2 regions of the Pseudomonas sp. MDT1-85 genome follow, and region 1 is predicted to be linked to the other one. Evidence: riboswitches for the same ligand, from Rfam matches in the RefSeq annotation. Region 1 holds a riboswitch; the other holds the start of a gene.

Evidence for each region. Region 1 has a riboswitch for cobalamin ahead of ACYZT2_RS16280 (CbtB domain-containing protein). Riboswitches for the same ligand answer to the same signal wherever they lie in the genome.
Region 2: linked by a shared signal. The riboswitch ahead of cobO (cob(I)yrinic acid a,c-diamide adenosyltransferase) and the one ahead of ACYZT2_RS16280 (CbtB domain-containing protein) in region 1 are both predicted to bind cobalamin.

Annotation. Positions count from the first base shown of each region.
Region 1 covers NZ_CM142715.1:3,609,862-3,624,953, reverse strand. Annotated here, with positions in the region: gene nfuA (Fe-S biogenesis protein NfuA) at 1-64, shown strand, start outside; gene cobM (precorrin-4 C(11)-methyltransferase) at 206-952, opposite strand; gene ACYZT2_RS16290 (cobalamin biosynthesis protein) at 1,035-1,448, opposite strand; gene ACYZT2_RS16285 (CbtA family protein) at 1,445-2,152, opposite strand; gene ACYZT2_RS16280 (CbtB domain-containing protein) at 2,164-2,355, opposite strand; cobalamin riboswitch at 2,477-2,704, opposite strand; cobalamin riboswitch at 2,881-3,096, shown strand; gene cobW (cobalamin biosynthesis protein CobW) at 3,195-4,268, shown strand; gene cobN (cobaltochelatase subunit CobN) at 4,272-8,138, shown strand; gene ACYZT2_RS16265 (ATP-binding protein) at 8,234-9,241, shown strand; gene ACYZT2_RS16260 (vWA domain-containing protein) at 9,361-9,906, shown strand; gene ACYZT2_RS16255 (phospholipase D-like domain-containing protein) at 10,092-11,738, shown strand; gene ACYZT2_RS16250 (hypothetical protein) at 11,764-11,898, opposite strand; gene ACYZT2_RS16245 (thioredoxin domain-containing protein) at 12,026-12,475, opposite strand; gene ACYZT2_RS16240 (hypothetical protein) at 12,579-12,983, opposite strand; gene ACYZT2_RS16235 (transporter substrate-binding domain-containing protein) at 13,407-14,255, shown strand; gene ACYZT2_RS16230 (amino acid ABC transporter permease) at 14,308-14,970, shown strand; gene ACYZT2_RS16225 (amino acid ABC transporter permease) at 14,981-15,092, shown strand, end outside.
Region 2 covers NZ_CM142715.1:2,189,642-2,204,733, reverse strand. Annotated here, with positions in the region: gene ACYZT2_RS09995 (cobyric acid synthase) at 1-872, opposite strand, end outside; gene cobD (threonine-phosphate decarboxylase CobD) at 881-1,873, opposite strand; gene cbiB (adenosylcobinamide-phosphate synthase CbiB) at 1,866-2,774, opposite strand; gene bluB (5,6-dimethylbenzimidazole synthase) at 2,771-3,421, opposite strand; gene ACYZT2_RS09975 (cobyrinate a,c-diamide synthase) at 3,418-4,818, opposite strand; gene cobO (cob(I)yrinic acid a,c-diamide adenosyltransferase) at 4,829-5,440, opposite strand; cobalamin riboswitch at 5,522-5,756, opposite strand; gene ACYZT2_RS09965 (hypothetical protein) at 5,912-6,496, shown strand; gene ACYZT2_RS09960 (PQQ-dependent sugar dehydrogenase) at 6,565-7,878, shown strand; gene ACYZT2_RS09955 (C40 family peptidase) at 8,030-8,566, opposite strand; gene ACYZT2_RS09950 (C40 family peptidase) at 8,732-9,382, opposite strand; gene hda (DnaA regulatory inactivator Hda) at 9,612-10,316, opposite strand; gene ACYZT2_RS09940 (AI-2E family transporter) at 10,547-11,620, opposite strand; gene ACYZT2_RS09935 (DUF2066 domain-containing protein) at 11,651-12,709, opposite strand; gene purM (phosphoribosylformylglycinamidine cyclo-ligase) at 13,100-14,158, shown strand; gene purN (phosphoribosylglycinamide formyltransferase) at 14,158-14,808, shown strand; gene ACYZT2_RS09920 (DUF3108 domain-containing protein) at 14,817-15,092, shown strand, end outside.

The DNA of each region.
Region 1 (15,092 bases):
TCCTGAGCTCAAGGGCGTTCGTGACGTGACCGACCACACGCAGAAAGAAAACGCCTACTACTAAGGTGTTCGCTGCAAACATAAAAAACGGTGCCCGTGAGCACCGTTTTTTTATGGGTGAAATTCACTGGCCCCATCGCGAGCAGGCTCGCTCCCACATTGGAATGCGGTCAACTGTGGGAGCGAGCCTGCTCGCGATGGGGCCCTATGGCCTGTACAAATGCGCACGCCCCGCGCGATACAATGACGATTCACTGAAGTGTTCGCTGCCCAACACCCGGCCCACCAGAATCAGCGCCGTCCGGCGAAATCCCTTGGCTTCAACCTTCTCGGCAATATCCGCCAGCGTCCCCACCACCCAATCCTGATCCGGCCAGGTCGCCCGATGGATCACTGCGATCGGGCAATCGGCGCCGTAGTGCGGCAGCAGTTCGGCGAGGATTTTCTCCAGATGATTGACTCCCAAATGGATCGCCATGGTCGCCCCATGCTGCGCCAGACTGCCCAGTTCTTCACCGGCCGGCATCGCGGTTTTGTCGGCGTAGCGGGTCAGAATCACGCTCTGTGATACGTCCGGCAAGGTCAGTTCAGCGCCCAAAAGGGCCGCGCAGGCGGCGGTGGCGGTGACGCCGGGAATGATTTCGAAAGGAATGTCGAGTTCACGCAGGTAGCGAATCTGCTCGCCAATCGCGCCGTACAGACTCGGATCGCCGGAATGCACCCGGGCCACGTCCTGGCCGTTGGCATGGGCGGATTTGATCAGCTCGATGATCTGTTCCAAGTGCAATTCGGCGCTGTTGACCACTTGTTCGGCCCGGTGACCCTCCAGTACGGCGGCGGGCACCAGGGAGCCTGCATAGATGATGACCGGGCAGCTACGAATCAGCCGCTGGCCTTTGACGGTAATCAGTTCCGGGTCGCCGGGGCCTGCGCCAATGAAGTAGACGGTCATCGTCGTTTCCTGTCAGAAAAAGGGTATGGGCAGGCTTCAGATGAAGATTGCTCATGATCGAAGGTGGGGATTATCGGGGATTTTACGCGGCGCTGGCCAATGCAAGGGTGGCCTGGGCGTATTTTTGTCGTGGAATCAGTAACTTTGCCGGTGCCTGAGCCAATTGTTCGGCCAATGCCAGCGCCGCACTTTCCGCTACGCCGTAACAGCCGGTGCGTTCGAACGCGATGTCCGAGTGGTGGCTGAGTTGCGGTTCATAACCGGCCAATTGTTCGCTGCTGAAGTACATCAGCGGCAATGCCAGCTGTTCGGCCAGTTCGATCAGGGCGGGTTCTTCGCGCTTGAGGTCGATACTGGCCAGGGCCTTGATCTCACGAAGCTCGATTTGATGAGCCTGTAACGCCTGATCAAGCAGCGCCCGCAGCGTGCCGACGGGGCAGCCGCGCTGGCAGCCCAGGCCGACCACCAGGGTCGGCGCTGTGCTGACGTCAGTCATGCGCGGTATTGCCCATCGCTTTTACGGCGGAACAACCAGGCGCTGATCAGGCCCAGGGCCAGCCAGAACGCCATGTTGGTCAGCTGCGAAGCGATTTTGAACTGCGCTTCCAGGGCTTGCGGCGCCAGCATCGAATGGACTTCCGGTTGCGGCGCACCGATCACATGAGGCACGGCCAGAATCGCCACGCCGAGGATCTTCATCAGCCAGTGGCGGCTGAACACGATCAGCGCGATGCCGACAGCGGTAGACGCGGCAGTGCCAATCCACCAGATCTGCCGTTGCGCCAGATCCGCCGCGGCAGTGCCCGGCAGCTCAGGTGGCAGGCCGAGGGTGGGCGCCAGCACGAACGTCGCGTAACCGGCCAGACCCCAGAGCAGGCCCTGAGAGGTACGGCGTGGAGCGCGCAAGGTGTAGAGGCCCGCGAGCATCAGGGCGAAACCGACCGCGACCACCAGATTGCCACCGGTGGTCGACAGCACGCGCTGCCAGCCGTCTTCAGGTTCCCAGGCTTCGGCGTCGTGGGTGTGAGCGGTGACAGCACCCGCGGCATGCTCGTGGATTTCGACAGCGGCCGGCTCGGATTTTTCGTAGGTCTCGGCCTGCAGAATCAGCGGAGCCACCCAGAAGCTTTGCAGCAGGGTCAGCAGCAGGGCGGCCAGCAGCCCGCTGAAACCTGCGGTTTGCGCAATACGCTTGATCATGTCAGCAGGTCTCAATGGCACGGAAAGGCGGAGCTGTGACGGGTATCGTGCGCGGCGTTGTGTACCGCTTCGATGTGCGAGAAACCGGCGAAATACACAAGGCACGCGCCAAGGATCGACGCACAAAAAGCGGCGGTCAGGCGTTGGCTCAGGGTTGAAGTAGTGCTGGCGGTGCTGCTGGCGGTACTGCTGATGATCGACATGGCGCTTCCCTCTGGTCTGTCAGCGGGTGAATAGAGCGCATGAAAACCTCCGCACGCCGGGGCACGCAGAGATTTCGAACAGCGCCCGCCCACCGCGGGTTTGTTATTCAGTGAACGTAAAAGTCACTTTGTGTTGCGGGCCGGTCTCCGGGCTCGCGAGGGGCAGGGCTAACGCCGAAACCTGCAAGCATCACCTTCCCATGCCATATGACAGGCACAGTGGATCTGACGCTTCACTCGCTTACCGTTGCGGGGGCAGCACCGGACTGACATGGCTTTAGAGTAAAGCACATGATTCACCGGTTTCCCGTTTCACCCTGTGAAGGGCACCCGTAACAAGGCGTGTAGGAGAGCATGTGCGGGGGTTGGGCGTCAATTGGCAGGGGGTCTCAACTCGATACCGAGGCGTTTCCATCGCGAGCAGGCTCGCTCCCACAGGTGACCGCATTTCAATGTGGGAGCGAGCCTGCTCGCGATGGGGCCGGTGGCGGCGCTACAAGACATTGACCCGCCCCCACACGATGCGTAGCCTTGCGCTTTCGAGGTTCTTCGGCGTCTGCCGAAGCTAAGAAGGGAACGCGGTCGATGCCGCGGCTGCCCCCGCAACTGTGAACGGTGATGTTCGCTGCCACGCCACTGCAAGCCCTGATCCATCAGGTTCGCGGGAAGGCGCAGCGAATGCCAGGCCAACAAGGTCGGCACACCGTCAGCCAGGAGACCTGCCTCGAAACGAATTCTCACTACAACCGGGCGGGGTGATCCGGTGGCGAAATCTTCCGCGCGCATTTGCAGCAGCGGTCGTCGTCCCGTATGCCCGCCACCTTGCCAAAGGGCATCCGATGAAAACACTGGCCAAACTCCCCGTCACCATCGTTACCGGCTTCCTCGGCTCGGGCAAAACCACCTTGCTGCGCCACATGCTCGACAACGCCCAGGGCCGCCGCATCGCGGTGATCGTCAACGAGTTCGGCGAGTTGGGCATCGACGGCGAAATCCTCAAGCAGTGCTCGATCGGTTGCACCGAAGAAGAAGCCAACGGTCGTGTCTATGAACTGGCCAACGGCTGCCTGTGCTGCACGGTTCAGGAAGAATTCTTCCCGGTGATGCGCGAACTGGTCGCTCGTCGCGGCGACCTCGACCACATCCTGATCGAAACTTCGGGCCTGGCCCTGCCAAAACCTTTGGTTCAAGCCTTCCAGTGGCCAGAAATCCGCAGCGCCTGCACGGTTGACGCGGTGATCACCGTGGTCGACAGCCCGGCCGTCGCTGCGGGCACCTTCGCTGCGTTCCCGGATCAGGTCGATGCCATGCGCAAACTTGACCCGAACCTGGACCACGAATCGCCGCTGCACGAGCTGTTCGCCGACCAACTGGCCAGCGCCGACCTGGTGATCCTCAACAAGGCCGACCTGATCAGCGCTGAAGACCTGGCCCGCGTGCGCCTGGAAGTCGCCGAAGAGCTGCCGCCAGCGGTGAAAGTCATCGAAGCCAGCAGCGGTCGTCTGCCACTGGACGTGCTGATCGGCCTCGGCGCCGGTTCCGAAGAACACATCGACAGCCGCCACAGCCATCACGATCATCACCACGAAGGTGAAGACGGTCATCACGATGAGCACGACCACGACGCATTCGACTCCATCTCTATCGAACTGCCGCAAGCCGACGAAAGCCTGCTGATGGACGCGCTGACTCAATTGGTGGTCCAGCACGGCATCCTTCGGGTCAAAGGTTTTGCCGCGGTGCCGAACAAGCCGATGCGCCTGCTGATCCAGGGCGTGGGCACGCGTTTCGACAAGCACTTCGACCGTCAGTGGGGCGCTGAAGAAGCACGCACCACCCGTCTGGTGTTGATCGGTCAGGATCTGGATGCCGCTGCGCTCGAAGCGCAATTGCGCGCCGCGCTCAGCGTTTAAACCATGCACCTGCTCAGGACCCAGCCCGGCGGTTTCGTGTCGGACGACAACATTGCCGACCTTGGACAAACCCCCGCCGAACTGGTGATCCTGTGCAGCGGCGATTCCAGCCTGGCGTTGCTCGCCGAAGCGGCGCAGCAGTTGCCCGATGATTACCCGAGCGTGCGTCTGGCCAACCCGATGCAGGTGCAGAATCACGCCTCGGTCGATCTCTACGTCGACGAAGTGCTGCGCCACGCCAAAGTGATTCTGATCTCGCTGCACGGCGGCATCGCCTATTGGCGTTACGGCATCGAGCGTCTGGTGGAATTGTCCGAGCGCGGCGTGCAGCTGATTCTGGTGCCGGGGGATGATCGCCCGGACCCGGAACTCAGTGACCTGAGCACCGTAACTCCGCAAGACCGCGATCGGCTCTGGCACTTCCTGCGTCAGGGCGGCATGGCCAATGCGCTCGACCTGTTTCGCTGTCTCGCCAATCGCTGGCTGGGCCGCGACTACCCATGGTCCGAGCCGCAAACCCTGCCACGCACCGCGATATACCACCCGCAAAAAAGCCCCGCTGAACTGAGCGATTGGCAAGCCGACTGGCAAGCTGATCAGCCGGTGGCGGCGGTGCTGTTTTACCGCTCGCATTTGCAGGCGGCGAACACTTGTTTCATCGATATTTTCTGCCAGCGTTTGCAGGCGGCGGGGTTGAACCCGTTGCCAATCGCGCTGGCCAGTCTGAAAGAGCCCGGCTGCCTGACGGTGGTTGAGGACTTGCTGGATGAAGTCGAGGCGGGGGTGATTCTCAACACCACCGGTTTCGCCCAGTCCAGCCCCGAAACACCGCACCTGCGGCCGTTCCGCCGCAATATTCCGGTGATTCAGGCGATCTGCGCCCAGGACAATGAACCCGGTTGGCGCGCCAGCGAACAAGGCCTCGGCCCGCGGGATCTGGCGATGCACATCGCGCTGCCGGAGCTGGACGGGCGGATCATCAGTCGGCCTATCAGCTTCAAGGACCTGGCCTGGCGCAGCGAGCGCAGTCAGTCCGACGTGGTCTGCTACCGGCCGCAACCGGAACGCATGGATTTTGTCGCCGAGTTGGCGCGGCGCTGGATCGATCTGGCGCGAGTGCCCAACGGCGAAAAACGCATCGCCCTGATCCTCGCCAACTACCCGACTCGCGATGGGCGTATCGGCAATGGCGTGGGTCTCGATACACCGGCCGCCGCACTGAATATCCTCCGAGCGCTGCACGCCGAAGGTTATCCGCTGCCGGCCGAGTTGCCGGACAGCGGCACCGCGTTGATCCAGCAATTGCTCGGTGGCGTCAGCAACGACCTCGACACCCTCGACCAGCGTCCCTGCCAACAAAGCCTCGCGCTGGACGACTACAACCTGATGTTCAACGCGCTGCCCGAGGCCAATCGCCAAGCCGTGCTGGAGCGCTGGGGCTCGCCCGAAAACGATCCAATGTTCCGTGGCGGACGAATGATGATTGCCGGTCTGCGCTTCGGCCTGACTTTCGTTGGCATTCAGCCGGCCCGGGGTTACCAGGTGGACCCGAGCGCGGTCTATCACGACCCGGACCTGGTGCCGCCTCACGGCTATCTGGCGTTTTACTTCTGGTTGCGCAACACCTACGGCGCTCATGGTGTGATCCACGTCGGCAAGCACGGCAACCTCGAATGGCTGCCGGGTAAGGGCGTCGGGTTGTCGGAAAACTGCTGGCCGGACGCATTGCTTGGACCGCTGCCGAACATCTATCCGTTTATCGTCAACGACCCGGGCGAGGGCGCCCAAGCCAAGCGCCGTACGCAGGCCGTGATCATTGATCACCTGATGCCGCCGCTGACCCGCGCTGAAACCTACGGTCCGCTGCGTAATCTCGAATTGTTGGCCGACGAATATTACGAAGCGCAATTGCTCGATCCGCGCCGCGCCCGGGAGCTGCAACGCGACATTCTGCAACTAGTGCGCGACACGCACATCGACCGTGAACTGCAGCTGGACGAAAAGCTCGACAGTGACGCCGATGCGGCGATCTGGTTGCCGCGTCTGGATACTTACCTGTGCGACTTGAAGGAGTCGCAGATTCGCGATGGCCTGCACATTTTTGGCGAATCGCCGACCGGGCGGTTGCGAATCGACACCTTATTGGCCTTGCTGCGTATTCCTCGCGGCGACGGTCGTGGGGCGCAATCGAGCTTGCTGCGGGCTCTGGCCAAGGCGTTCGCGTTGGGCTTCGATCCGCTGGATTGCGTTTTGGCCGAGCCCTGGAGCGGTCCTCGGCCGGATGCCTTGTTGTCGACCAGCGATGAAGCCTGGCGCACGGCGGGCGATACCCGTGAGCGTCTGGAACTGTTCGCCGCGCAGCTGATCTCGCAGGCACTGAGCACGCCTCAAACCAACCCCGGTCCCTGTGGGAGCGAGCCTGCTCGCGAAGCGGTTGATCATTCAACATTGATGTCGATTGACCCACCGCTTTCGCGAGCAGGCTCGCTCCCACAGAAAGCAAATTGGTCCGAGGTGCATGCCATCATCGACAGCCTGCGCGAAGTCGTCGCTCCACGCCTGGACGCCTGCGGCCCGGCGGAAATGCGCGGTCTGCTCGACGCCCTCAGCGGTCGATTCGTCCCGGCTGGCCCGAGCGGCGCACCGAGTCGCGGTCGTCTGGACGTGCTGCCCACCGGGCGCAATTTCTATTCGGTGGATGTGCGCAACCTACCGACCACCACCGCGTGGCGCATCGGTTTCCAATCCGCAAATCTGATTCTTGAGCGGCACTTGCAGGACCACGGTGATCACCTGCGTCAGCTCGGTCTGTCGGTCTGGGGCACCGCGACCATGCGCACCGGCGGCGACGACATCGCCCAGGCCATGGCGCTGATGGGCGTGCGACCGGTGTGGGCCACTGGCAGCCAGCGCGTCGATGATTTCGAGATTCTGCCGTTGAGCCTGCTGGACCGCCCGCGCGTGGATGTGACCTTGCGGGTCTCCGGATTCTTCCGCGATGCCTTTGCCAACCTGATCCGGCTGTTCGACGCCGCCGTGCAAGCGGTCGCCGCGCTGGATGAACCGGACGATCTCAACCCGTTGGCGGCCAAGGTCCGCGCTGAGCGGCAAGCGCTGCTGGATTCCGGTCTGGATGAAGAAGCGGCGCGGCGGCAGGCCGGCTGGCGCATCTTCGGGGCCAAACCGGGTGCTTACGGAGCGGGCGTGCAGGGCGCCATCGACGGTCGCCTCTGGCAAAGCCGCGAAGACCTGGCCGAGGTTTACCTGAACTGGGGCGGCTACGCTTACGGCGGCTCTGACGAAGGCACCGCCGCCCGCGAACAATTCGCCCAGCGTCTGAGCCAGGTGCAGGCAGTGCTGCAAAACCAGGACAACCGCGAGCACGACTTGCTCGATTCCAACGATTATTACCAGTTCCAGGGTGGCATGCTGGCGGCCGTCGAAAGCCTCAGCGGTGAAGCGGCGGCCAGTTATCACGGCGACCACAGTCAGCCGGACTTGCCAAAGATCCGCACCTTGAAGGAAGAGCTTAACCGGGTGATCCGTTCCCGGGCAGCCAATCCGAAATGGATCGACGGGGTCAAGCGTCACGGCTATAAAGGCGCGTTCGAACTGGCGGCGACGGTCGATAACCTGTTTGCGTTCGACGCCACCACGCAGTTGATCGACGATCACCAATATGCGTTGCTGGCGGACGCCTATTTGCTTGATCCGGCAACCCGGGAGTTTGTCCGCGAACACAATCCCCATGCCTTGCGCGACATGGCCGAGCGCATGCTCGAAGCGCAGCAGCGGGGGATGTGGAAAGAGCCGGGCGAGTACCGCGAGGCGCTGGAGAATTTGTTGCTGGACATAGAAGAAGACAGCTAACGCGCTTAAATCTGTGGGAGCGAGCCTGCTCCCACAGGGATAAAGGTGCCTGTGATATTTGCTGATGGATCACCGACCATGACTGAGATTTAAAAATGACCGACAGCCCCCATTTCCCGCTCTCCGCCGTGGTCGGCGCCGATGACTTGAAGCTCGCGCTGTACCTGACCGCCATCGATCCAAAAATCGGTGGCGTACTGATCGAGGGGCCGCGCGGCATGGCCAAGTCGACCCTGGCCCGGGGCCTGGCGGATCTGTTGGCCAGCGGTCAATTCGTCACCTTGCCTCTGGGCGCCACCGAAGAACGGTTGGTGGGCACCCTCGACCTAGACGCGGCCCTGAGCGAAGGCCGCGCACAATTTTCTCCCGGTGTGTTGGCTAAGGCCGACGGCGGCGTGTTGTATGTCGATGAAGTCAATCTGCTGCCCGATCTCCTCGTGGACTTGCTGCTCGACGTGGCCGCCAGCGGCACCAACCTGATCGAGCGCGACGGGATTTCCCATCGGCATTCGGCGAAGTTCGTGCTGATCGGCACCATGAACCCGGAAGAGGGGGAGCTGCGTCCGCAATTGCTCGACCGCTTTGGCCTGAACGTCGCCCTCAGTGGTCACACCGCACCCGCCGAGCGCGGTCAGATCATTCGTCGTCGACTGGATTTCGACAGCGACCCGCAAGGGTTCTGCGCCGAGTGGGAAAGCCAGCAGCACGCACTGCGCGAGCGCTGCCAAAAGGCGCGTTCAGCACTGGCGAGCATTCCGCTGGACGATGCCGCGCTGGCGCAGATCACCGAGCGCTGCTTTGCTGCTGGCGTCGATGGCCTGCGGGCCGATCTGGTCTGGCTACGTGCTGCTCGGGCTCATGCAGCCTGGCGCGGAGCGAATGCCATTGGCGAAGAAGATATCGACGCGGTCGCCGAGTTTGCCTTGCGCCATCGCCGTCGCGAAAACTCGCCACCAGCGCCGCACCAATCCCCCGCAGCACAGCCGCCTTCCAATCAGAATCCCAACCCAAGCGAAGGTCAGGGCCAGTGGGGCGAAATGCCCGCCCAGGCGCTGCCGGTCGGCGCTCGACGTGAAGTGCCGAGCTGGCCAAAAAAGCCCTAGGCATTCGCCCTCGATCAGACGCGGGGGCGAATGCCAGACCCCGCGCAGGACGGCTGGATCACGGTAAACAGGGCAAACGTCATACAGCCCTGAGCGGCTCGATCAATTGGCCTGGCACCTTGCTCAATGGCCGACCGCGTCAACGCGACGATGTGCTGTTTCACCTGCGTACCCGCAGTCCTCATGAATTATGGCTGGTGATCGTCGACGCCTCGGCCTCGACCCGGCGCCATCAAGCGTTGAGCGATGCCAAGGGCCTGCTGGCGCAACTGTTCGACGATGCCTATCGACAGCGTGCACGCTTGGCGTTGCTGACCGCCAGCGGCCATGTGCCGAAGTGGCAGGTGCAAGGCTTGAAAGCCTCCGCGGGCTTGCGCGATTGGCTCGAGGGATTAGGTGCCGGTGGCGGTACGCCGATGCTGGCGGCGCTGGGCGAGGCAGGGCGTTGGCTGGCGGCACGGCAAAAACGCTTTCCTGCAGAGCAGCAAAGGCTGTTGCTGGTGACGGATGGACGGGTGAAGGAATGGTCAACGTTGCCGGCACTGGAGTGTCCGGGGCTGCTGATCGACATTGAGCGCGGGCCGATTCGCCTCGGTCGGGCAAAGATGTTGGCAGCGCAGCTGCAGGTTGATTATCGACATATCGATGAGCTGATTTCAGGTTGAGTTTTGTGCTGACACTATCGACCCCATCGCGAGCAGGCTCGCTCCCACATTTGATCCGCGGCGCTCACAAATCCCATGTGGGAGCGAGCCTGCTCGCGATGGCATCACCTCGGAATCGGATAATCGCAGCTCATCTACATCGCTGCCCTATGCTGCTGTAAGCAAGCCAATCACAGGAGTGACACATGCGCGTTCTAGCCCGCAACGATCAAGACGATTTTCGCGTCAAAGCCTACGCTGGCACCAACGGCGTGTTGCTGGCGTTCGATCTGGCCGAACCCCGTCGTAAAGGCCTGCTGGGTTTCGCCATCGAAAAACAGCAAGGCAGTAAACCCTGGTTGTTTCTGTTCAACAGCCTGACTTTCCCCGGTAAAACTCATACGTTCCCCCAATTTCACGCCACCCCCAGCGATACCGCGCCGTTGCAGAAATTTCGGTGGGCCGATTACGCGGTCAATCCAGGTGTGACGATCCATTATCGGATTCACTTGGCCTACGGCACCGCCGATGCGCCGCAGCTGGGTGAGTTTCTGGAAGTGACGCTCACCACCGACAATGGCCTTCCAGCGGGGCAGAACGTGATATTCAACCGGGCGGTGGCCGCGAGCCAGGCCTTCCAGCGCAAATTCGCCGACCTCGATGCGCTGCTCAGCGCCAACAAGAAACTGCCCATCGAAGCCTGGCCCGACGCGCCGCGACAATGGCTGGAAAATGGTTTGCTCGCACGCTTGCTCGGGTTCATCGAACGAGCCGAGGATGGCCAGTGGGCGCTGGACATTGCGATCTACGAATACCAGTTGAAGGTGATTGTTGATGCGGTGAACGCCGCGTTTGAGCGCGGCGTAAAGGTGCGGGTTCTGTACCACGCCCAACCGGACGAAGACACCACTGTGCTGAACGAAGCCAGCCTGGAAAAAATCCCGGCGGCGAACAAGCGCGGGCGGGTCACGCACAACATCTTTCACAACAAGTTCATGGTCCTGAGCCGGCTCGACGCAGCAGGGCTGCATCAGCCCGAAGCGGTACTCTGCGGCAGCACCAATTTCACCGCCAATGGCGTTTATCGTCAGGCCAACGTTGTGCATGTTTTGGACGACGCTGGGGTTAGTGCCAGTTATCTGCAAACCTTCGAGCAGCTCTGGGCCACGCCGGCGGACGTCGGCGCCACCCGGGAATGGCTCACGGAAAACAATCCGATGCAGCCGGATCAGGCGCTGTTCGCCGGCTTTTCACCGCGCTCGGGCCAGGGCGACTTGCGTGAGTTCGTCGAAATCATCGAATCAGCCAAAAAAGACCTGCTGTTTGTCACGGCGTTTGCCTTGCCGGACGAAGTGCTCAACGCGTTGCTCGGCTTGCCTAACGACGACATCTTGCGGTACGGCCTGCAAAACACCGTGAGCCGCATCACCGGTTTCCACGCTGACCGCACCGCTCAATTCGCCGCCACCGCGCTGCTCAATACGGGTCTGGAAGGCTGGCTCAAGGAAAACATGAAAGGCCAGAAGGGCAACCTGCTGGTGCACACCAAAGCCATCGTCGTCGACTTCACCACCGACACACCGACCATCATCAGCGGCAGCCACAACCTCAGCGCCGCGGCCAGCAACGGCAATGACGAGAACTACCTGATCATCCGTGGCGACACCAACCTGGCCGATCGTTATGGGCTGGAACTGCTGCGCTTTTACGAGCATTACCGGTTCCGCTACTTTGCAAAGAAACTGCAACTCAAGCAGGTCCGGCCATTGGCTCCGGATGACAGCTGGACCGATGACTATTATCTCGAGGGCGATTTGCGCATGTTGTCGCGGTTGCGCTTCGCCGGACGATGAACAGCCTGGCGGGTTTCATCTTCGGTTATTTGCCCATGGCCTGCCGGTACTGACGGGTACGTCGAGCGATGTACAACTGGTCAAGAATCAACGCCCATACCGCCGAGACTTGCGGTCTGGGCTTGCGCCCGCGGTTCAATAGCGAGCGCCGCAGAATCACGGGTGTACCCGGTCGGCGTAGGAGCTGCCGCAGGCTGCGATCTTTTGATCTTCGGCGTCAGTTGCAACGATAAGATCAAAAGATCGCAGCCTGCGGCAGCTCCTACGGGGGCGTACGAACGCAGGCCTTAAGCATTACTCATCAACCGTACATTCAATAGCTCCCGTGCCCGAGGCGCGGTACACAAAGTGCTGAAGGTTTTCTGCAACCATGGCAAGTCGTGGCGGGGTTTGCGGGCAATCTGTTTGGGTCTGAGCTTGCCGATGTGCTTTTTGAAATTTTCTTCCAGGGTTTCCCGGGTTCCAATCCCCTTGAGCTTCTTCAGAAGCTTCCCTTCCTTGTAAAACAGCACAGTGGGTGTGCCGGTGACGTCCGGGTGTCGAGGGGATTCGCTGGTGTTCAGCATATAGATGTTCGCGTGATGGCGATATCGTTCGCCAATCTGACGAAAAATCGGCCCGGCTGTTTCGCAGGCCGGACAGTGCTGATTGCCGAAATACAGGATCACCGGCCGCCAGGTTTTCAGGGCCTTGCGGTAGGTGGGGGGTAATGTTGAGTGGGGGGCTGTCGAGTTCATTGAAAAACTCCTTTCTCTCGGGATGCATCGGCGGCGTGCTAACGCGAAACAAAACGCGAGTCAGCGCCATACAATAACTCGCGTGTCAGGCCTCAGCGGTGTACTAGAGAAGCTTCGATAGCGTCACATCGCCGAAGTAAGAGCTCAAAGTGCCGAACTCACCGTCATTAGCTTCCAGCGTGACTTTGAACTTTATCGTGGAGATCTGGACTTCGAATTTTTTGGATAACACGGTCCAGTCTTGACCGCCATGGAGGTCAAGGTAAACCGGCTCGCCTGTGGGGATCGGCTGCACTTGAATCCGGGCAGCAGAGCCGGGGAGAGTTTTCATTCTTGCGGACAGCATGAACTGTCCACCGGCGCCGGGACCGGTGGGGACGTCCTGACTGATCGAATCCGGGGCAGCGATAATGCAATGCCCGGTTACATAGCTCACGTTCTCTGGATTAGTCGCTGTCCATTCATTGCCTTGCTGAGAAAAGTCACCGTTCTTGATCAAATTAGCCATTGCAAAAATCCTTTTTGGAATCGTTCGTTTTTAGTGGTTTGCACCGCATTGAGGTGCTGAGTAATTAGGCAATTCGAATAGGCATTCCACAACTGTCAGTTCTGACAGGTAAGTCAGTAAACCCGATGAGCGGTCACTTGCAGTCAAGAACCTCGCGGCGTCTGTCTCCGGCACTGGGTGCATGGATTGATCGCACAGCACCTGAATGTGGCGTTACTTCCCAATGGGTTGCGTTCGGTAGCGAACGCATGCCAGGGGGCGTGCGAGATAGTTCCAATGGTTTTTTTCTAACCAACTGAATCAACTGGATTTTCATAACCCAGGATTTTCTGCCGATTCTGTGGCACACTTTCTGCTGTCTATTCCGTTGTTACATACCAAGTTCCGGTATAGCGGAATAAACATGACCCTGGAGTGCTTGCCATGCATCGCCGACCTTCTTTGTTTAAAGCGTGTGTTTTCGTTCTCGCGGCTTGGGCCGCTGTCATGGGTGTCGCCCAAGCGGCAGACAGCAAGCTCGACAGCGTGCTGGCCCGTGGGAAGTTGATCGTGGGCACGGGCAGTACCAATGCGCCGTGGCACTTCCAGGGAGCGGATGGCAAGTTGCAGGGTTTTGATATTGATATCGCGCGGATGGTGGCTAAAGGATTGTTCAACGACCCGAGCAAAGTCGAGTTTGTGGTGCAGTCGTCCGATGCGCGAGTTCCCAATCTGCTGACCGACAAGGTCGACATGAGTTGCCAGTTCATCACCGTGACCGCCAGCCGCGCCCAGCAAGTGGCGTTCACCCTGCCGTACTACCGCGAAGGTGTGGGCCTGTTGTTGCCGGCCAACAGCAAATACAAGGAAATCGACGACCTGAAAGCCGCCGGTGACGGTGTGATCGTGGCGGTGCTGCAGAACGTGTACGCCGAAGAACTGGTGCATCAGGCGTTGCCCAAGGCCAAGGTCGACCAGTACGACAGCGTGGATTTGATGTATCAGGCGGTGAACTCCGGCCGTGCCGATGCGGCGGCCACCGATCAGTCGTCGGTGAAATACCTGATGGTGCAGAACCCTGGTCGCTATCGCAGCCCGGCCTATGCCTGGAGCCCGCAAACCTACGCGTGTGCGGTCAAACGCGGCGATCAGGACTGGCTGAACTTCGTCAACACTGTGCTGCATGAAGCCATGACTGGCGTTGAGTTCCCGACTTACGCGGCGTCGTTCAAGCAGTGGTTCGGTGTAGACCTTCCGACACCTACGATCGGTTTCCCCGTCGAATACAAATGATCCCGTGAGAGCGGGGCGGTTTTAAATCGCCCCGCTCAAGGTACTGCTGACCATGAACTATCAGTTGAATTTTGCCGCCGTCTGGCGCGACTTCGACACCTTGCTGGCGGGGCTCGGTCTGGGTCTTGAGCTGGCGCTGGTGTCGATCGCCATCGGTTGCGTGATCGGCCTGATGATGGCGTTTGCTTTGCTGTCAAAGCACCGCGCGTTACGGGTGCTGGCTTCGGTGTATGTGACGGTGATCCGTAATACGCCGATTCTGGTGTTGATCCTGTTGATCTACTTCGCGTTGCCAAGCCTTGGCATTCGTCTGGACAAGATCCCGTCGTTCATCATCACCCTGTCGCTGTATGCCGGGGCGTACCTGACCGAAGTGTTTCGCGGCGGGTTGTTGAGCATTCCCAAGGGGCTACGTGAAGCCGGCCTGGCTATCGGGCTCGGTGAGTGGCAGGTCAAGGCGTACGTCACCGTGCCGGTGATGCTGCGCAATGTGCTGCCGGCCCTGTCGAACAACTTCATTTCGCTGTTCAAGGACACTTCGTTAGCGGCGGCGATTGCCGTGCCGGAGCTGACCTATTACGCGCGCAAGATCAATGTCGAGAGCTACCGGGTGATTGAAACCTGGCTGGTGACCACAGCGCTCTATGTTGCGGCCTGTTACCTCATTGCCATGATGCTGCGTTACCTCGAACAGCGTCTGGCGATTCGCCGATAGGAGGCCTCCCATGTACGAATCCCCCAGTTGGTTGCATGAGTTATGGGTGGCGCGGGAAGTCCTGTGGCAGGGTTTTCTGACCAGTGTGCAGTGCTCGGCGCTGGCGATTTTGCTGGGCACGC
Region 2 (15,092 bases), 1.4 Mb from region 1:
GCCGGTGGAATCGCCTGACCGGGGCCGATGAATTGCAAGTCGACTTGCGGATGCAGGCGCAGTGGGTCGAAATCGGTGTGGTTGCTGATGCGCGGCAGTACCGGCACCACCACGTTGAGCACTTGATCGGCCTTGTCGGTCTGACGCTGATCGATACCGTCCTCGGCCTCAAGATGCAGGTCCATCACATACGGCAAAACGCCGATCACCGGTTTGCCGGTGCGCGCCTCCAGCCAATCCAGCCCCGGTTGCAGCAAGGCGATGTCGCCACGAAAACGGTTGATGATGAAGCCTTTGACCCGGGCCTGTTCGCTGGGCGACAGCAGCTCCAGCGTGCCGACCAAATGCGCGAAAACTCCGCCGCGATTGATGTCGGCGATCAACACCACCGGGCAGTCCACCGCCTCGGCAAACCCCATGTTGGCGATGTCACCGGCGCGCAGGTTGATCTCTGCCGGCGAGCCCGCCCCTTCGACCATCACCACCGGATACGCCGCGCTCAAGCGTTCATGAGAGGCCAGCACCGCTTGCATGGCGATGGCTTTGTAGTCGTGATAGGCGACCGCATTCATGGTGGTGACCGCTCGACCATGAATGATCACTTGGGCGCCGGTATCGCTATTGGGTTTGAGCAGCACCGGGTTCATGTCGGTATGCGGTTCGAGGTTGGCAGCTTGGGCCTGCACCGCTTGAGCGCGACCAATCTCGCCACCGTCGGCGGTTACCGCGCTATTGAGGGCCATGTTCTGCGGTTTGAATGGCACGACGCTCACGCCCTGGCGCGTGACCCAGCGACATAGCGCCGTCACCAGCGTGCTTTTACCGGCGTCGGACGTAGTGCCTTGCACCATCAAAGTCGCGCCTTGCACCATCACCGTAGTCATTGCGCTTCCTTAACGTAGGCTTCAAGCGCTTGCTCGAGACGCAGCCAATCCGCTTCATCGGCGGGCAAGCCAAACCGCAGGCTGCTGGTGTGGGTGAACAATCGCAGCAGAATGCCGCGTCGGGCCATGAATTCATGTAGCGCTTCGGCGTGCTCGGTGATCAGCCATTGGAACAACGCGCAGCCGCCCTGAGGTTTGAAACCGTACTGCTCAAGCAGAAACGCCAGCCGCTCGCCGGCCTCGTCAGTACGAATGCGCTGTCGAGTGTGCCCGTCTGTATCCGTCAGGCACGCCTGGCCCAGCACTCGGGTCGGACCGCTGACCGCCCAAGGCCCGACCTGTTCGGCCAGCAGCTTGAGTAACTTGCGCTCGGCCAGCACAAACCCCAGTCGCACACCGGCCAGGCCGAAGAATTTGCCGAAGGAGCGCAGCACGATCAAACCGATCTGATTGGCAAACGGCGCCAGACTCAAATGCGGGGTGTTATCCATGAACGCCTCGTCCACCACCAGCCAGCCACCGCGCTGAGCAAGCCGAGAATGCCAGTCCAGCAGACGAGCCGGAGTCAGACTCAACCCCGTGGGATTGTTCGGGTTGACCACCACCAGCACGTCGAGGCTGTCGAGAAAGAAATCGACTTCCGACTCCAGCACTTCTCGCACGATGTAACCGTTGCGACGCCAGGCTTCGGCGTGTTCGGCGTAACACGGCGACAACACGCCGACCTTGCCGGCCCGACGCAAACGCGGCAGCAACTGGATCGCCATTTGCGACCCGGCCACCGGCAACACTTGGGCCGCACCGTAATAGTCGCAGGCAGCCTGCTCCAGACCGTCATCGGTTTCCGGTAACCGCGCCCAAGCCCGCAGCGGGATGTCCGGGACCGGGAATGGCCAAGGCGCCAGGCCACTGGACAGGTCGAGCCAATCGGCTTCGGCAATGCCATATTCAAGCGCCGCCTTGCGCAAGCGGCCACCGTGCTCAAGCATAGAATTCAGCCCCCACGCAGAGAATCAGCAGCCATAACCATACCCCGCGCTGGACCAATTGCCAGCCACGGTCGATGGAATCGGCATCCGCCGGCACGCCTTCGCCCAATGGCGGACGCTGATGCAGTTCACCGTGATAAATCGCCGCCCCGCCCAACTCGACACCCAGCGCACCGGCACCGGCCGCCATCACTGGCCCGGCATTCGGGCTGTCCCAGGTCGGGCCTTGGGTACGCCAGCACTTAAATGCCAGTCGGGTTTTGCCCAGCAGCGCGTAGGTCAGCGCCACCAGGCGTGCAGGAATATAGTTGAGGACGTCGTCGATCTTTGCCGCGGCCCAACCGAAACGTTCGAAGCGTTCGTTGCGGTAACCCCACATCGCATCGAGGGTGTTGCTCAGGCGATAGAGCACCACGCCGGGCGCACCCGCCACGGCAAACCAGAACAGTGCGGCGAACACCGCGTCGCTGCCGTTCTCCAGCACCGATTCGGTGGCGGCGCGGGCGACTTCGGTTTCATCCAGTTCGCTGGTCTGACGGCTGACCAGATAGCCGACGCGTTTGCGCGCCTCGTCCAGATCATCGCTGCGCAGCGCCTTGGCCACCGGCTCGACGTGTTCACCGAGGCTGCGCATGCCGAGGGCGCAATAGAGCACAAGAATCTCGACGATCCAGCCGACGTAGGGGGCCCAGGAAAACGCCGTGGCCAACAGGGTCAACGGCAACACCGCGATCACCCAGGCAGTCACGCCATGGCTGCGCCAGCCACGACCTTCACCATTGAAACGTTGCTCGATGCGCTCGGCAAAACGGCCGAACGCCACCAGCGGATGCCAGCGTTTGGGTTCACCCAGCAGCGCATCCAGCGCGACCGCGGCGACACTCAACAACGCCACACTCATTGACTCACTCCCCAATAATTTTCATACAGCAACTCGCTGAGTGGACGCGCCTGCGCCCAGCCTTCGAGTACCAGCATCGGCGCCGGATAGAATTCCTTGACCGGCCCCAGACAAAGAATGGCCAAAGGCTTGGCCCCGGCCGGCAAACCCAGCAAATCCGCCAGCGCTTGCGGCTCGAACAGCGACACCCAGCCCATGCCCAGGCCTTCGGCGCGGGATGCCAGCCAAAGGTTCTGGATGGCGCAGGACAGCGAGGCCATGTCCATTTCCGGCAGCGTACGACGGCCGAAAATATGCCGCTCGCGATCGTCCATCAGCGCGGCGACCAGCACCTCGGCGCAGTCGTTGATGCCCTCGACCTTGAGCTTCATGAATTCGTCGGAGCGCTCGCCGAGGGCTTCGGCGGTGCGGATGCGTTCTTCTTCCACCAGGTGCTGGATCTTGCCGCGCAGTGCCCGATCGCTGATGCGGATGAAACGCCAGGGCTGCATCAGGCCGACACTCGGCGCTTGGTGCGCGGCTTCAAGCAGACGACGAAGTAACTCGGGTTCGACCGTGCCGCCGCTGAAATGCCGCATGTCGCGACGTTCGGCGATGGCTCGGTAAACGGCTGCGCGTTCGGCTTCGGAAAATGCGTTGTCCGTCATGGCCTCTTCGCGAGCAAGCCCGCTCCCACATTAGATGGAGTGCTGCCTGACAAAACGCGGTCAACTGTGGGAGCGAGCCTGCTCGCGATGGCGGTCTCACGATCAGGCACAAACAGCGCTGCAATCGCCGATGGATTGGACGGAAAATAAAAATGCACATAAGAGGCCGTCATCCGCCCCTCGCGATAAACCGCCTCCGCCCCTCGCCCGCCATTGGGACTCAAACCTCGAGCAATTGGCTCAAGTTCAGTGCTGGTCAACGAGTGGTGATACGTATGCCCACGCAGCAAACCTTCCGGCAGTTCGACCGCCTGCAAGGCCAACGCGGCAAGACGCTTCTGCATCACCGCATCCCCGGCCAGCAAGCCGACCAGTTCAGCGCGAGTGCCTTCGACATCGGTCAACGAATCCAGCAGATACAGCATGCCGCCACACTCGGCCAGCAACGGTTTGCCCGCTGCGTGGTGAGCACGGATCGCGGTCAGCATCGGCGTGTTTTGTGACAACGCCACATGGTGCAATTCGGGGTAACCGCCCGGCAGATAGAGGCTGTCTGCCTCCGGCAATTCGGTGTCGCGGATCGGCGAGAAGAAAGACAATTCGGCGCCCATGGCCCGCAACAGATCCAGACTCGCGCCGTAGGTAAACGCGAAAGCTTCGTCCCGGGCCACGGCAATCCGCACACCGGCCAGCAACGGTTCGGCTGCGATCATTTCAGGCGCGGCGAATTCCACGGCCGGCGGTAGAGCCACGTCGCAACTGCTGGCCAGTGAATCGGCCGCCGCATCGAGACGCAGGTCGAGGTCATTCAGCTCGCTGGCCTGAACCAGGCCGAGATGTCGACTTGGCAATTCGATCCCGGTCTCCCGGGACAACGCACCGTACCAGCGCAAGCCTTCAGTCAGGCTGCCTTCGAGCAACTGCGCATGCCGCACGGTGCCGACCCGGTTGGCCAGCACACCGGCAAACGGCAAGTCCGTCTGATAACGTGCAAGGCCCAGGGCCAGCGCGCCAAACGTCTGCGCCATGGCGGTGCCGTCGATCACGCCGAGCACCGGCACACCAAAGTGCCGCGCCAGATCGGCGCTGGACGGCGTACCGTCGAACAGCCCCATGACGCCTTCGATGAGGATCAGATCGGCTTCGCCTGCGGCCTCCCACAATAGACGCCGACTTTCCTGCTCACCGACCATCCACATGTCGAGTTGATAGACCGGTGCGCCGCTGGCGCGCTCGAGAATCATCGGGTCGAGAAAGTCCGGGCCGCATTTGAACACGCGAACCTTGCGCCCCTGATTGCGATGCAAACGGGCGAGCGCGGCGGTGACGGTGGTCTTGCCCTGACCGGAGGCCGGCGCGGCGATCAGTACCGCCGGGCATTGACGATGGCTATTCATAAAATGCAGTTCACAACTCGACGCCTTTCTGCGCTTTGATTCCTGCCTGGAAGGCGTGCTTGATCATGCCCATTTCAGTGACGGTGTCGGCCAGCTCGATCATCTCTGGTTTGGCGCCACGACCGGTGACCACCACGTGCTGCATCGGCGGACGGGCCTGCAAGTCGCTGAGCACCTGATCGAGATCGAGGTAGCCGTGCTTGAGGGCGATGTTCAATTCATCGAGCACCACGAGGCCAATGGCCGGATCACGCAACAATTCGCGGGACACCGCCCAGGCGGCTTCGGCGGCGGCGATATCGCGCTGGCGGTCCTGGGTTTCCCAGGTGAAGCCCTCGCCCATCACATGAAAACGCACCTGCTCCGGGAAGCGCCGGAAGAACAGCTCCTCGCCGGTGCTGGTGCGACCCTTGATGAACTGCACCACGCCGCACTGCATGCCGTGGCCCATGGACCGCGCGAGCATGCCGAACGCCGAGCTGCTCTTGCCTTTGCCGTTGCCGGAGAGCACCAGCAGCAAACCGCATTCATTCGGCGAGTTGGCGATGCGTTCGTCGATCACGGCTTTTTTGCGCAGCATGCGCGCCAGATGGCGTTCGTCACGATCGGGGGTATCAGTCATGGGGGAGCTCTCCGTTGAGGCTGGATAACGGCGGGCAGGCACAAGAATAGACGGCAAAAAGCCTGGCATCGCCCACCGTGATGCCGTTGGATGAATCAGGCCGGTCTCCGGGCTCATGAGCGGCGCCAAGGCCAACTGCGCGCCTTCCCATGTCGACAATCGACACAGTGGCTCAAGGCGCAGTCTTCACTCATTTACCGTTGCGGGGGCAGCGCCGGGATCGTGATTCTTCTTCGCTGGAAGAAATTCACTCACCGGCTTCCCTGTTTCACTCTGTCGACCAAGGTCACAGAGCACCTGAAACAAGCCGCGAAGGTTAGAGGGTTGGGGGTGGAGCGTCAATTAAAGCCTGGGCGCCGCTGAGCGAATATCTGCCGCCGATCAATTAACTGACGCCAATCTTGTGCCACACTGTCCAGCAGTGATATCAAAGAGCCACAACCTGACAACACAATAACAAGGGTGAGCCACATGCAAGGCATGATCATCAGCAATCCGAAGCTGGAATTCCTGCGACCGGTGCTGGAACGCTGGTTTGACTGTATCGACCGCTACAACGCTGTGCGCGGCGATAACGACACACCTTATTGGTACGACGAAAAAGCCAACCTCGGCCTGCTCTCCGCCGCGGCCTGGATGGCAGAAATGGTCACGCTGCCACAAACGTCGACGCGCAAACAGATCGAAGAAGGTGAACGCAACGCCCGCGCCGATCTGTTTATCGCCAGCAGCGAAGAACGCGCGTATCTCCAGGCCACCCAGCGCTGGCCGCGGGTCAACAGCCTGAACCTGACTCCGGCACTGGCGGACATCACCAGTGACGCGAAGCGAATCAGCTACGCCAGCGATCTGAAACTCGGCTGCCTGTTTGTTGCGCCGCAAAAAGCCCAGCACAGCGCCACCCCGGAAGAACTCCAGGACATGGTCGACGACCTGCAAAAGGAACACACCTGCGCCGTGGCCTGGTATTTCCCTTACGCCTACCGCAAGTTGCGTAACGAAGCCGGCAACTACCATCCGGGCATCGCTATTCTGCTCAAGGAAGCCCGCGGCTGACAGGTTGAACCATCGAGCATCTACGCTTCTCTATGATTACGTCAATGCATTCATAGGGAAGATCAGTAATGCGCAAACCCCAGCTCGTTTTCATCATCGCGCTCGCCGGAGGGCTCGCCGCCTGTGGTGAAACCTCCAGCCTGCAAGTCTCGGATGGCACAGGCCCCTCGCCCAAACTGCCAGAACCCAATAAAACCCTGATTCCGACGGTGAACATCGCCCCGGCGATCGGCTGGCCTGAAGGCAAGAAACCTGTCGCCGCGGCAGGGACTCAAGTGGCGGCGTTTGCCGAAGGCCTCGAGCACCCGCGCTGGCTTTACGTGCTGCCCAACGGCGATGTGCTGGTAGCCGAAACCAACGCGCCGCCCAAACCCGATGACGGCACAGGCATTCGCGGCTGGGTGATGGGCAAAGTCATGGGCCGTGCCGGTGCTGGCGTCCCTAGCCCGAACCGCATCACTCTCCTGCGGGACAAGGACCACGACGGCGTCGCCGAAACCCGCACGGTATTCCTGGAAAACCTCAACTCGCCCTTCGGCATGACCCTGGTTGGCAATGACCTGTACGTCGCCGACACTGATCGCCTGCTGCGTTTTCACTACGAAAACGGCGAGACGGCAATCAAGTCGCAGCCGATCAAGGTGGTCGATCTGCCGGGTGGCACGCTGAATCATCACTGGACCAAAAACGTCATCGCCAGCAAGGATGGCAGCAAGCTGTACGTCACTGTGGGCTCGAACAGCAACGTCGGTGAAAACGGCATGGATCAGGAGGAAGGACGCGCGGCAATCTGGGAAGTGGACCGGGCCACCGGCAACCATCGGATTTTCGCCTCGGGGATTCGCAATCCAAACGGTCTGGCCTGGGAACCTCAGAGCGGCGCACTGTGGACCGCCGTCAACGAGCGCGACGAAATAGGCAGCGACCTGGTGCCGGACTACATCACGTCAGTGAAGGACGGCGGGTTCTACGGCTGGCCTTACAGCTATTACGGCCAGCACGTCGATGTTCGCGTCGAGCCGCAACACCCTGATCTGGTGGCCAAGGCCATTGCGCCAGACTACGCCGTGGGGCCACATACCGCGTCACTCGGACTGACCTTCGCCGAAGGCAGCAAGTTGCCCGCTCCGTTCACTCAAGGCGCATTCATCGGCCAGCATGGCTCGTGGAACCGCAAGCCGCACAGTGGCTATAAAGTGATTTTCGTACCGTTCAGCGCCGGCAAACCGACTGGGCAGCCGGTGGATGTGCTCACCGGTTTCCTCAATGACGAGGAAAAAGCCATGGGCCGGCCGGTGGGCGTGGTGATCGATCAGCAGGGCAGCCTGCTGGTGGCGGATGATGTGGGGAACAAGGTGTGGCGCGTGACCGCGGCCAAGTAATTAGTTCGACTGTAGGAGCGAGGCTTGCCCGCGAAAGCGGTGTGTCAGTCGATATCAATGTTGACTGTGCTGCCGTCTTCGCGGGCAAGCCTCGCTCCTACAGTTTTCTGCGCAGCGTCATCCTTCAATCGAGCGGTCATGACAACATCCGCTATGGATTATGTGCCAAGTGCTCAGGTTGCAAGATGCGCTTGGCGCTCAGATAGGCTTTCTGCCAGTAAGCTTTGGACAGGCTGTCCAGCTTGACCGTGCCGCCCGTGGCTGGCGCGTGGACGAAGCGGCCTTCGCCGACATAGATCCCGGCGTGGCTGACCTGGGAGCCGCCATTGGTGGCGAAGAAAATCAGGTCACCGGTTTGCAGGCCTTCCTTGCCGATATTGGGGGCCTGCATGCCGATCATCTCGCGGGTGGAGCGCGGCAAGGAAATGCCTGCGACATCGCGATACACATAACCGATCAGACCGCTGCAATCGAACCCGGAATCCGGTGTGTTGCCGCCCCAGCGATAAGGCGTTCCCACCAGACCCAGCGCGCGAAACAGCACGTCTTCTGCCGCAGGGGAAAACGCTTGGGAAGGACCAAAAACAATGGGAGCGCGAACCACCGGCGCAGGTGGCGGTGTGCGACTGGCGCAGGCGCTGAGCAGCGCTGCGAAGAACATGAATGCGAGGCGGGCCGACATCGTCATAAACAGAACATCCTGATCTGGCTGCGGCTTTTTCCACCGAGAAGGCAGAAAAGAAAACCGCCTGCGCAGAACGCAGGCGGTTTGCCATCAATAATAGATCAGGATTCTAGCGGCTACGCGGCAAACTTCAAGTAAGACTTTAAGTTCGCCTTACAAACTGTCCGCTTACTTGCGTGCCGTGATGATAGCCGGGGCCGCAGCGGGCGCCATCGCGAGTGCGCGCTTGGCTTCGATGAAGGTCTTGCTCCAGTAGCTGTCGCCCAGGCTATCGATCCGGACACCACCGCTTTTGCGGCTGCTGGAGTGGATGAACTGGTTGTCACCCAGGTAGATCCCGGCGTGACTGACTCGACCGCGACGACCATTGGTGGCGAAGAACAGCAGGTCACCCGGCTTGAGGGCGCTGCGAGCAACCAGAGGAGCGTCAACGTTGATCATTTCGCGGGTGGAGCGCGGCAGGTTCATGCCGGCTTCTTCACGGAACAGATAACCGATGAAGCCACTGCAGTCAAAACCTGCCTCGGAGGTGCCGCCGAAACGGTAACGGGTACCGATCAGGGACATGCCACGTTCGAGGATGCTGTCGGCGAGAACCGGAAGCTGGTACGACTTGCCGCCGGCGAAGTCCGCCAGTTCTTTATCGGTAGCCATGCCGTCCTGGTAAAGAGTTTCCTGGAAAAGAACGGAAGACTGCGCGGTAACTGAATTTGAAACCTGCTGTTTAGGCTCTTGCTGGGACACTGGAGAGTGAGCAGCGCAACCAAACAACAGGGTGACGAGTGCGAGAGGCACGAGGGGTGCGAAGCGATTTAGCATGGGCACGACCGTGGCTGATAGTTTTGAAGAAGCCGCGACTATGCCCGCTATCAACCTCATTTGCAAATTCAATCGATCTTTATGTGACTTATCGGTTTCTCGTTTACATCTAAGCGCTTAAGCCCATTTTGAACCTTTGCGCAGCCTGCCCTCTTGCAGGAAAGCGGATTTTTTGACGCCTTAAATATGCCGAAACCCTTGTAAAACCTGAGTCTGATCCAGGTTTTTTTTACCAACCAAGGGTTTCTTTCAGGAACGGGATTGTCAGCTTGCGCTGAGCTTGAAGGGAGGCCTGATCGAGGCGTTCAAGCAGCTCGAAAAGCGCGCTCATGCTGCGGGTGCCACGGGTCAGAATAAAATGCCCGACCTCGTCGGTCAGGTGCAGGCCACGACGGGATGCGCGCAACTGCAAGGCACGCAATTTGTCTTCGTCAGAGAGTGGGCGCATCTGGAAAATGAGTGCCAGCGTCAGCCGCGACTTGAGATCCGCCAGCTTCACCGGCAGTTCACGCGGGGATGTCGACGCGGCGATCAGCAGACGCCGGCCGCTGTCACGCAGACGATTGAACAGATGGAACAACGCCTCTTCCCAATCCGCCTTGCCGGCGACCGCCTGCAAATCGTCCAGGCAGACCAGTTCGTATTGTTCGAGGTTATCGAGGATTTCGATGCCGCGGTCCAGCAACTCGGCCAACGGCAGGTACACCGCACGCTCCCCCAGTTGTTCGAAGCGCAGACACGCCGCCTGCAACAAATGCGTGCGCCCTACCCCGTCCTTGCCCCAGAGGTAAATCAGGCTTTCCGTCCAGCCGGCGTCGGCTTCGCAGAGCCGCTCGACATAGCCGAGTGCAGCGGCATTGGCGCCTGGGTAGTAATTGATAAAGGTAGCGTCATCACGCAGACGCACACCTAGGGGCAGCTGAATCGGTTTCATGCTGACTGAACAGTTCCAAAGGAACCGTTAGTGGCCTCTGTGTAAAGTTTGCGAAGTTTATACCCGTGAGGCTGACCGCACAATGCGACAGACCACAAGCAAAATCAAAGGTTTGCGTTAACACCCCGGTTTTATGACAGTTTCTTTGGCGGCGCATGTGACAGCCGTACGAGGGGATACGGGCAAACCTGGCACGAAACCAGGCTGTCCGCCATGAGCGATCAAAACCCTTACAGCGTGGATTCGTCGACACCGCCGTAGATATCCGAATCCTTATACAAATCATGTATATGACGCACCAGGACCATGATCACCGCCGCCACCGGCAACGCCAGCAGCACGCCGGTAAAACCAAATAGCTCGCCGCCGGCCAGGATCGCGAAAATCACCGCCACCGGGTGCAGGCCGATCCGGTCGCCCACCAGTAACGGCGTCAGCACCATACCTTCCAGCGCCTGACCGACCATGAACACCGCGACAATACCGATCATGGGATACAGATCGCCACCGAACTGGAACAGACCGGCAATCAATGCCGCACCAATCCCGATGACGAATCCCATGTACGGCACGATCGCCGCCAGACCGGCAATCAGACCGATCAACAGCCCCAGCTCCAGCCCGACGATCATCAAGCCTGCGGCGTAGATCACGCCCAGCGCCAGCATCACCAGCAACTGACCGCGCACGAACGCTCCAAGCACTTCATGGCACTCTCCCGCCAGAGACATGACGCGCTCTTCACGATCACGGGGCAGCAGACTGCGGATCTTGGCCATCATCAGGTCCCAGTCGCGCAGCAGATAAAAACTCACCACAGGGATCAACACCAGATTGGCCAGCAAACCGATCAATGCAAGGCCTGAAGCCGTCGCCTGACTCAGTACCACGCCGACCACATCGGTGGTCTGGCCCATGTGCTCGCTGAACGCTGCCTTGAGCTTGTCGAACTTCCAGAAGCCGTCTGACAACCCCATCTTCGATTGCGCCCACGGCACGGCAGTGTGCTGCAACCAGTCGAGCATCTGCGGCGTCAGCTCATACAAACGGAACAACTGCTTGGCGAGCATCGGCACCAACACCAACAACAACGCGGTGACGATCAATGTGAACAAGGCGAACACCGCCACCACGCCCCAGGTCCGTGACAGACCGTACTTTTCCAGCCGATCCACCAGCGGGTCGAACAGATAGGCCAGCAACAGCGCCACCAGGAACGGCGTCAGGATCGGGTGCAACAGGTAAACAAATGCGCAAAGCAGGACCACCCCACCGAGCCAGAACCAACGCCGTGTATCGGCCATGTACCACTCCTGCTTCTATATAAAGAAAAACTACCAGCGAAAACGTAACTGCGGCGTCGGTGCCGGGGCTGGCGCTACGGCCGGTGTCGAGCCAGCAACCACGGGTTGAACAGGCGCCACGGGGGCCGGCGCCTCACCGGCCGGAATTTCCTGCAACTTGGCCAAAGACAACTGCGCGCGCAACTGATCGGCGCTGCCGTTGACCCGATAAAGCACGCGGTCGCCATCGACACTCAGCAGACGCGCGCCAAAAGGCTCCAGCAAACGCCCGAGCGTCGCATAACGCTCCAGGCTCATTCCCTGCACTTCCAGCAATTGCTCGCTCGATGCGCCCGGCTTAGCGGCAAAACGCGGCGCCAGGCGTTGGCTGACCGCCAGCATCACCGCATCGGCCAACGCGGCGGTATCGGCGCCCTGCACGCTACCGGCTTCTTTCTGATCGCCCAACCACAAACGCCACTTGGCTTGCCATTGACCTCCCTCTTCACGGGCATGCACCGCCAGCAAAGCGTCGGCATTGTAACGGTCGGATGCACCTCGCAGCGGTGCCGGGTCTGCACTTTCCAGATTCGGCGCAGTGGCGACAATCTGCTCATTCAGGTCCGCCAGTGGCAAACGCAGCGGCAGCCCACGATGTTGCGCCGCTCGACGCAGTGGTGTAGCGCTGGCCTGACCATCGCCGACCAGGCTCGAACCTTCGGTGGAGTCGTTCAACCACCAACTGAGAATCGATGGCCGGTTGGCGCCCCACACGGCCAACCCGGCTCGCCGCAAGGCCTGCTCGGTGGTGGCCGGATCGAAATCGACTTTCAGCACTTGCGGTGGCCCGGCGTCATAACCGAACTGACTGATGATTTGCTGGGGGTCTTTGCGCACGACCGCCAGACCCGGGCTCTGCGCAGCCTTGGGGTCGCCGGTGAGGCGCAACACCAACGTATCCAGCGCCCGCTGAGTCGCCTGGTCACGCTCCTCCGGCGTCTGGCTGCTGACAGGCTCGCGCACTTGATAGAGGCCTTTGACGGTTTCGGCATGGCTGGTCAGGCTGACCACGGATAAACAGCCCACGAACAAGCATTTAAGAAAACGCATAAAAGATTCCTGACGACAAGAGCGGCTGGAACAAACCGCATGAACATGAAGACGATTGAGCTAGGCTGTGACCACACGCTCAAGCAAAACATTCACACGATCACGTTAAGTTTTCGCATTGACATAACGATAGACGGTTAGCGTCGATACCTTATACAGCCATGCGGGACGCCACCAATACGAGCAATATCGGTTTTTTTAACGCGATATGCCTCTGCCCGTCGGCACGAGGATGGCCGGTGCCCCTCAAGCCTGATAAAATCGCGCGCCTTCGCAGACCGGCAACAGCCGGGCGCCCTGAAATTCGCGTACGGCAATTGCCCTTCGCCAGCTTCAGTGGCCCCACTGGACTCGGTCGTTACCCCTGAATCCCCCCTAAAGGCCTGGATCATGAGCAAGCAACCCTCCCTGAGCTACAAGGACGCCGGTGTAGACATCGACGCCGGTGAAGCATTGGTCGAACGCATCAAGAGCGTCGCCAAGCGCACTGCGCGCCCGGAAGTCATGGGCGGCCTGGGCGGTTTCGGCGCCCTCTGCGAAATCCCGGCCGGTTACAAGCAACCGGTACTGGTCTCGGGCACTGACGGCGTCGGCACCAAACTGCGCCTGGCGCTGAACCTGAACAAGCACGACAGCATCGGCATCGACCTGGTCGCCATGTGCGTGAACGACCTGGTGGTCTGCGGCGCCGAGCCGCTGTTCTTCCTCGACTACTACGCCACCGGCAAACTGAACGTCGAAACCGCGACCCAGGTCGTGACCGGCATCGGCGCTGGCTGTGAACTGTCCGGCTGCTCCCTGGTCGGCGGCGAAACCGCTGAAATGCCTGGCATGTACGAAGGCGAAGACTACGACCTGGCCGGCTTCTGCGTCGGCGTCGTGGAAAAGTCCGAAATCATCGACGGTTCCAAAGTCGCTGCCGGCGATGCCCTGCTCGCCCTGCCGTCTTCCGGCCCGCACTCCAATGGCTACTCGCTGATCCGCAAGATCATCGAAGTGTCCGGTGCAGACATCGAAAACATCCAGCTCGACGGCAAACCGCTGACCGACCTGCTGATGGCCCCGACCCGCATCTATGTGAAGCCGCTGCTCAAGCTGATCAAAGAAACCGGCGCCGTCAAAGCCATGGCCCACATCACCGGTGGTGGCCTGCTGGACAACATCCCGCGCGTTCTGCCAAAAGGCGCACAAGCGGTGGTTGACGTTGCAAGCTGGACTCGTCCTGCCGTGTTCGACTGGCTGCAAGAGAAAGGCAACGTCGACGAAAACGAAATGCACCGCGTACTGAACTGCGGCGTCGGCATGGTCATCTGCGTTAGCCAGGAGCACGTTGAGACCGCGCTGAACGTCCTGCGTGAAGCCGGCGAGCAGCCTTGGGTCATCGGTCAGATCTCCACCGCTGCCGAAGGCGCGGCCCAGGTTGAACTGAAGAACCTCAAGGCTCACTGATGCCCAAGACCTGTGATGTGGTGGTGCTGTTGTCCGGCACCGGCAGTAACTTGCAGGCATTGATCGACAGCACGCGGACCGGCGACAGCCCGGTTCGCATCGCTGCGGTGATCTCCAACCGCGCCGACGCCTACGGCCTGCAACGCGCCAGGGACGCGGGTATCGACACCCGCACCCTGGATCACAAGGCTTTCGAAGGTCGCGAGGCCTTCGATGCCGCGCTGATCGAACTGATCGACGCCTTCAACCCCAAACTCGTGGTACTGGCCGGCTTCATGCGCATTCTCAGCGCTGACTTCGTGCGCCACTATCAGGGTCGCCTGCTTAATATCCACCCCTCGCTGCTGCCCAAATACAAAGGGTTACACACTCATCAGCGCGCGCTGGAGGCCGGCGACACTGAACACGGCTGTTCCGTGCACTTCGTCACCGAGGAACTCGATGGCGGACCACTGGTCGTACAGGCAGTAATACCGGTAGAGTTGCACGATTCGCCGCAGAGTCTGGCGCAGCGAGTCCATACCCAGGAACACCTGATCTACCCGATGGCCGTACGCTGGTTTGCTGAAGGTCGTTTAACACTCGGTGAACAAGGTGCTTTACTGGACGGACAGTTACTCGCGGCCAGCGGCCACTTGATTCGAACCTAGGAGATTTTATGCGTCGCGCCCTGCTCTTCGCTTGCGCTCTGCTCGCCCTGCCGTTTGCGCAGGCCGCAGACCTTCAACCCTTCTCCGCCAGCTACACCGCCGACTGGAAGCAGTTGCCCATGAGCGGCACCGCCGAACGCAGCCTGACCAAGGGAGCCAACGGCGTCTGGAAACTCAGCTTCAAGGCGTCGATGATGATCGCCAGCCTGACCGAAGAAAGCACCCTGACCCTGGACAAGGACACGCTGCTGCCACAGTCCTACCACTTCGAACGTGGTGGCCTG